DNA from 2 places in the Streptomyces sp. NPDC047014 genome. Region 1 is predicted to be linked to the other one. Evidence: predicted binding sites of a transcription regulator. Region 1 holds the regulator's gene; the other holds the start of a gene.
The links. Region 1 encodes HrcA, which represses chaperone genes, less so after heat shock. Its sites were predicted from a motif close to TTNGCACTCNGNNNNNCNGAGTGCNAA; they were not measured.
Positions count from the first base shown of each region.

Region 2: a site for HrcA is predicted at 1,585-1,611, ahead of groES (co-chaperone GroES). Genes of this name have one in related genera too.

Region 1 is NZ_JBEYVX010000049.1:18,081-21,709, forward strand. Features, by position in the region: gene ABZ873_RS23230 (DUF3097 domain-containing protein) at 1-130, opposite strand, end outside; gene ABZ873_RS23235 (MBL fold metallo-hydrolase) at 159-884, opposite strand; gene hrcA (heat-inducible transcriptional repressor HrcA) at 1,048-2,064, shown strand; gene dnaJ (molecular chaperone DnaJ) at 2,065-3,204, shown strand; gene ABZ873_RS23250 (nitronate monooxygenase) at 3,363-3,629, shown strand, end outside.
Region 2 is NZ_JBEYVX010000034.1:49,163-52,791, forward strand. Features, by position in the region: gene groL (chaperonin GroEL) at 1-1,021, opposite strand, end outside; gene groES (co-chaperone GroES) at 1,133-1,441, opposite strand; gene ABZ873_RS19740 (FtsW/RodA/SpoVE family cell cycle protein) at 2,221-3,629, shown strand, end outside.

The sequences.
Region 1 (3,629 bases):
CGCAGGCCACCACCGCGCCGCAGAAGTCCGTACCGGCCACCTCGACCACGAGGTCGGGCTCCGCCGCCACCTCGGGCACGGCCTTCGGGCGCTTCCACTGCGGGGTCAGGTCGGGGGAGTACTCGCGCATCCGGCCGACATTAGGAGAGCCGCGCCCGTCATGCCCCCGACACGCCGAAACGCGCGGCCAGTGTGGCGCGTTGCGCACGGACGAACTCCGCCGTGACCACCGCTCCGTGACCCGGCACGTACAGCGCGTCCTCCCCGCCCAGCGCGAGCAGCCGGTCCAGGGCCGCCGGCCACTGCCGGGGCACCGCGTCCGGGCCCGCCGAGGGCTCGCCCGACTCCTCCACCAGGTCCCCGCAGAACACCGTCTCCCGCTCACCCGGGACGAAGACGGCCAGGTCGTGGGCGGTGTGGCCGGGCCCGACATTGGCCAGCAGCACCTGGAGCTCGCCCAGGTCCAGGGTCCACTCGCCCGAGACCCCGTGCCGGGGCACCGCCAGCAGGTCCGCCGCCTCGGCCGCCTCCGCCTCCGCGAGGCCGTGCCGGACGGCGTCCGCGCGCAGCTCCTCGCGGCCCGAGGAGAGCAGCGCGTCCAGGCCGACCGCGCCGAAGACCTCCGCCCCGGCGAAGGCCGCACCGCCCATCACATGATCGAAATGGCCGTGCGTGAATGCGAGATGGGTCACTCGCCGGCCGGTCAGCCGCTCCGCCTCGGCCCGCACCGCGGCCCCCTCGCGGACGCAGGAACCGGGGTCGACGAGGAGCACCGAGGCGTCCCCCACCACCAGTCCCACCGTGCAGTCCCACACCGGGAGGCGCCGCCGCCCGGTCCTTCCGGTCAGCCGTTCCCAGCCCGCCTCTTCCCAACGCACGTCCATGCCGCGACGCTACCCTGGCGGGCCTCCCTTGCCAGGGGCTCACCGCCCGGCCGTACACTGAGCGGGGGATCTCTGGCACTCGAACATCCAGAGTGCCAACGAACGCCAGAACACGTCGGAACGCGGCAGAAGACGGCCACAGACACAGCTGGAGGTGTGCGCGATGCTCAGCGAACGCAGACTCGAAGTGCTGCGCGCCATCGTCCAGGACTACGTCGGGACGGAGGAGCCGGTCGGCTCCAAGGCGCTCACCGAGCGGCACCGGCTCGGCGTCTCGCCCGCCACCGTGCGCAACGACATGGCCGTGCTGGAGGAGGAGGGCTACATCGCCCAGCCCCACACCAGCGCCGGCCGGATCCCCACCGACAAGGGCTACCGCCTCTTCGTGGACCGGCTGGCGGGGGTCAAGCCCCTGTCGACGCCCGAGCGGCGGGCCATCCAGAACTTCCTCGACGGCGCCGTGGACCTCGACGACGTCGTGGGCCGCACGGTGCGGCTGCTCGCGCAGCTCACCCGGCAGGTCGCCGTCGTCCAGTACCCGAGCCTGACCCGGTCGACCGTCCGGCACGTGGAGCTGCTGTCGCTGGCTCCCGCGCGCCTGATGCTCGTACTGATCACGGACACCGGGCGGGTGGAGCAGCGGCTGATCGACTGCCCCAGCCCCTTCGGTGAGGCGTCGCTCTCGGACCTGCGGGCGCGGCTCAACAGCCGGGTCGTCGGCAGGCGCTTCACCGATGTGCCGCCGCTCGTCCAGGACCTCCCCGAGTCCTTCGACGCGGACGACCGCGGCACAGTCTCCACCGTGCTGTCGACGCTGCTCGAAACCCTGGTCGAGGAGGCGGAGGAGCGGCTGATGATCGGCGGTACCGCCAATCTCACGCGCTTCGGACACGATTTCCCCCTGACGATCAGGCCGGTGCTGGAGGCGCTGGAGGAGCAGGTCGTGCTCCTCAAGCTGCTCGGCGAGGCCAACGAGTCGGGGATGGCCGTACGGATCGGGCACGAGAACGCCTACGAGGGGCTGAACTCCACGTCGGTCGTCTCGGTCGGTTACGGTTCGGGCGGCGAAACAGTCGCCAAACTCGGCGTGGTCGGACCGACCCGCATGGACTACCCCGGAACGATGGGAGCGGTACGCGCAGTGGCACGTTACGTCGGACAGATCCTGGCGGAGTCGTAAGTGGCCACCGACTACTACGCCGTACTCGGCGTGCGCCGCGACGCATCGCAGGACGAGATCAAGAAGGCGTTCCGGCGGCTCGCGCGCGAGCTGCACCCGGATGTGAACCCTGATCCCAAGACGCAGGAGCGTTTCAAGGAGATCAACGCCGCCTACGAGGTGCTGTCGGACCCGCAGAAGAAGCAGGTCTACGACCTCGGCGGCGACCCGCTGTCCGCCTCCGGCGGTGGCGGCGGCGCGGGCGGCTTCGGTGCGGGCGGCTTCGGCAACTTCTCCGACATCATGGACGCCTTCTTCGGCCAGGCGTCCCAGCGCGGCCCGCGCTCGCGCACCCGGCGCGGGCAGGACGCCATGATCCGCCTGGACCTGGAGCTGGACGAGGCGGCCTTCGGGACCACCAAGGACATCCAGGTCGACACGGCCGTGGTCTGCAACACCTGCTCCGGCGAGGGCGCCGCCCCCGGCACCTCGGCGCAGACATGTGACATGTGCCGCGGCCGCGGTGAGGTCTCGCAGGTCACCCGCTCCTTCCTGGGCCAGGTCATGACCTCGCGCCCCTGCCCGCAGTGCCAGGGCTTCGGCACCGTGGTCCCGACCCCGTGCCACGAGTGCGCGGGCGACGGCCGGGTCCGCTCCCGCCGCAGCCTGACGGTCAAGATCCCCGCGGGCGTCGAGAACGGCACCCGGATCCAGCTCTCGGGCGAGGGCGAGGTCGGCCCCGGCGGCGGCCCCGCCGGCGACCTGTACGTGGAGATCCACGAGCTGGCGCACCCGACCTTCCAGCGGCGCGGGGACGACCTGCACTGCACGGTCACCATCCCGATGACCGCGGCCGCCCTCGGCACCAAATGCCCGCTGGAGACGCTGGACGGCCTGGAGGAGATCGACATCCGGCCCGGCACCGGCTCCGGGCAGGCGATCCCGCTGCACGGGCGCGGCGTCACCCACCTGCGCGGCGGCGGGCGCGGCGACCTGATCGTGCACGTCGAGGTCACCACCCCGGGCAAGCTGGACGCCCAGCAGGAGGAGCTGCTGCGCCAGCTGGCGAAGCTGCGCGGCGAGGAGCGGCCCATGGGCCAGTTTGCGCCGGGCCAGCAGGGGCTGTTCAGCCGCCTCAAGGACGCGTTCAACGGCCGCTGACCGGCGGACGCAGCGCATACGGAGCCCGGTCCGGGCAGTCCCCGGACCGGGCTCCGCGCATGTTCCGGACGGGCTCCGCGGCTGCCGCCGGGAGCGGCCCGTGCCGGGCCGATTGCGGTGATTCGGCCCCCTGAGCGGGACATGGCACGATGCAGTCCATGTCCACCGCACCGAACGGTCTCTCCCGGTACCCGATCGTGCAGGCTCCCATGGCGGGCGGTGCCTCCTGCCCGCCGCTCGCCGCGGCCGTGTGCGAGGCCGGCGCCCTGGGCTTCCTGGCCGGCGGCTACAAGACCGCCGAGGGGATGTACGAGGAGATCAAGCAGGTGCGCGCGCTCACCCGGCACCCCTTCGGCGTCAACCTCTTCCTGCCGCAGACCGGGTACGTGGACCCGGCCGCCGTGGAGGCGTACCGCGGGCAGCTG
Region 2 (3,629 bases), on a different contig from region 1:
CGTCGGAGCTGCCCGCGCCGTCGACGATGGTGGTGTCGTCCTTGGAGATGGTGACGCGGCGGGCGGAGCCCAGTACGTCCAGACCGGCCTGGTCGAGCTTGAGGCCGACCTCCTCGGCGATGACGGTGGCACCGGTGAGGGTGGCCATGTCCTGGAGCATCGCCTTGCGGCGGTCACCGAAGCCGGGGGCCTTGACGGCCACCGCGTTGAAGGTGCCGCGGATCTTGTTGACGACGAGGGTGGAGAGCGCCTCGCCCTCGACGTCCTCGGCGATGATCAGCAGCGGCTTGGAGCCACCCGCCTGGATGACCTTCTCCAGCAGCGGCAGGAGGTCCTGGATGGAGGCGATCTTGCCCTGGTTGATCAGGATGTACGGGTCGTCGAGGACGGCCTCCATACGCTCCTGGTCGGAGACCATGTACGGCGAGAGGTAGCCCTTGTCGAAGGCCATGCCCTCGGTGAACTCCAGCTCCAGGCCGAAGGTGTTGGACTCCTCGACGGTGATGACACCGTCCTTGCCGACCTTGTCCATCGCCTCGGCGATGAGCTCGCCGACCTGGGCGTCCTGCGCGGAGAGCGCGGCGACGGCGGCGATGTCGGACTTGTCCTCGATCGGGCGGGCGGTCGCGAGGAGGTCCTCGGACACGGCCTTGACCGCGGCGTCGATGCCCTTCTTGAGGGCGGCCGGGGAGGCACCCGCGGCGACGTTGCGCAGACCCTCGCGGACGAGCGCCTGGGCCAGCACGGTGGCGGTGGTGGTGCCGTCACCCGCGATGTCGTTGGTCTTGGTCGCCACCTCCTTCACGAGCTGCGCGCCCAGGTTCTCGTACGGGTCGTCCAGCTCGACCTCGCGGGCGATGGTGACACCGTCGTTGGTGATGGTGGGGGCGCCGAACTTCTTGTCGATGACGACGTTGCGGCCCTTGGGACCGATCGTCACCTTGACCGTGTCGGCAAGCTTGTTGACGCCGCGCTCGAGGGCGCGACGGGCGTCCTCGTCGAACTTCAGGATCTTCGCCATGGGAGCGGTTCAGCCCTCTCGAAAACTCGGTTTAACGTGCTGCGCCCCTCGCCGCCCGGCAATCAGCGGGGTGACCAGGGGCGCAGCTCAAAGCAGTGCTGGTGAGGCGAATTACTTCTCGACGATCGCGAGCACGTCGCGAGCCGAGAGGACGAGGTATTCCTCGCCGCTGTACTTCACTTCGGTGCCGCCGTACTTGCTGTACAGCACGATGTCGCCGACGGTGACGTCCAGCGGGAGACGCTGGCCGTCCTCGAAGCGACCCGGGCCCACCGCGAGGACGACGCCCTCCTGGGGCTTCTCCTTCGCGGTGTCCGGGATGACCAGGCCGGAGGCCGTGGTCTGCTCGGCGTCGAGCGGCTGGACCACAATGCGGTCCTCAAGCGGCTTGATGGCAACCTTGGAGCTGGCGGTCGTCACTGTCCGACCTCCCCCTTCGGAGATCCGGGGTTAACTGTCTGAGGTGGCGACCAGGTCGATCCGTCGTCGCGGGTGCCGGACCTGCCTGTCGCTGTGTTGGCACTCACCGGGGGTGAGTGCCAGGTGCGAGACTATTCCGGCGATTAGCACTCGGTCAAGCGGAGTGCCAATTCTGGCCGCGGGCGCGTTGCGGGGCCCCTGCGGGGTTGCCCGGCGGACGGGGCTCCGGGCGCCCTGCGGGCGGGCTCGGCGGTGCGGGGTTCCGGGGCGCGGGTGCCCTGCGGGCGGGCTCGGCAGTGCGGGGGTTCCGGGGCGCGGGTGCCCGCGTGCGGGGTGGGGCGGGGCCCCTCCGGAGTGTCTCCTCGGCTCGCGCCTGCGGCCTAGGTCGCCCTGTGCGGCCTGGGTTGCGCGCTCGTCCTGCGGGGACCCTCCTGCGTGTCCCCACCCCACCGCCCCGGCTCCGACACCCCGGCCCTGAACCCCCTTGGGCCTTGCGGGGATTCCGCCGAGGGGGGTGGGGACGGGGTGGGGTGTCCCCGCAGGACGAGCGCGCAACCACCTGGTACAGGACGAACCCCGCCGCACGCGCGAGCCGAGGAGATACCCCACCCCGGCACCGCCCCCCGACCCGTACACATCCGGCCATACGCAAACGGGAGGAACCATCGGCCGGCCGACACCGTCGTAGAAGATATGAAGATAAAGCGCCCGAATGCGGATCAGATCGGACCAAGGACCGGACCCACCCCCGCCACCCCGCCCGGCGAGGGCCCCGCACCGTGCGCGGCCTGAAACCGCTCACGACGGCCGGCGTCCGCCGCCGGACCGAGGGGCTGCTGCTCGCCTTCGTCGTCGGCATCGCCGTCTTCGGGCACGCCGCCGCCGGCCTCGCCATGAACGGCGCCCTCCCGCCCGACCTCGCCGGCTTCGCCATCAGCATGACCCTGCTGTCCCTCGTCGCCCACCTCGGCGTCCGCCGCTTCGCGGCCTACGCGGATCCGCTGATCCTGCCGCTCGCCATGCTGCTGACCGGCCTGGGACTCGTACTGATCCACCGGCTCGACCAGGGCTACATCGAGCGGTGGAACTCCGACGCCAACGCCCCCGGCCAGCTCCTCTGGACGGTGGTCGGCGTCGCCGCGTGCATCGCGGTGCTTGGGCTGCTGCGCGACCACCGGCTGCTCCAGCGGTTCATCTACATCACGATGGCCGTCGCGCTGGTGCTGCTGATCGCGCCGGCGTTCTTCGGCGCGGACACGTACGGCGCCAAGCGGTGGATCATCCTCTTCGGTTTCTCGGTCCAGCCCGGCGAGTTCGTGAAGATCATGATCGCGATCTTCTTCGCCGGCTACCTGGTCGTCCACCGCGACTCCCTCGCCCTGACCGGCCGCAAGTTCCTCGGCGTCCGCCTGCCCCCGATGCGCCAGCTCGGGCCCATCGTCACGGTGTGGATCCTCTCGATGCTGGTCCTGGTCTTCGAGCGCGACCTCGGCACCTCGCTCATCTTCTTCGGTGTCTTCGTGGTGATGCTGTACGTCGCCACCGAGCGCACCAGCTGGATCGTCTGCGGCGTACTCATGGCCGCGGCGGGCGCCTTCGTCGTCGGCTCGACGGAACCGCACGTCAAGGCACGCGTGGCGGCCTGGCTGAACCCGCTCTCCGTCTACTGGGACACCCCTCCCCCGGGCGTCACCTCGGACCAGTCGGCGCAGGCACTGTTCAGCTTCGGCACGGGCGGCATCTCGGGGACCGGCCTCGGCCAGGGACACCCCGAGCTGATCAAGTTCGCCGGCCGCAGCGACTTCATCCTCACCACGGTGGGCGAGGAACTGGGCCTGGCCGGCGTCATGGCCGTCCTGCTCCTGTACGCCCTCCTCGTCCAGCGGGGGCTCCGCATGGCCCTCGGCGCCCGCGACCCCTTCGGCAAACTCCTGGCGGTGGGCCTGGCCTCGGCCCTGGCCCTCCAGGTCTTCGTGGTCGCCGGCGGCGTGACGGGCCTGATCCCCCTGACGGGCAAGGCCCTGCCCTTCCTGGCCAAGGGCGGCTCGTCCCTCCTGGCCAACTGGCTCATGATCGCCCTCCTCCTCCGCATCAGCGACAACGCCGAACGCCAACGCGAGGCGGACATCGCCGACAGCGGGCCGCACCCTTCACCCGTTCAGAGCAAACCCCTTATGATGCACAGCAC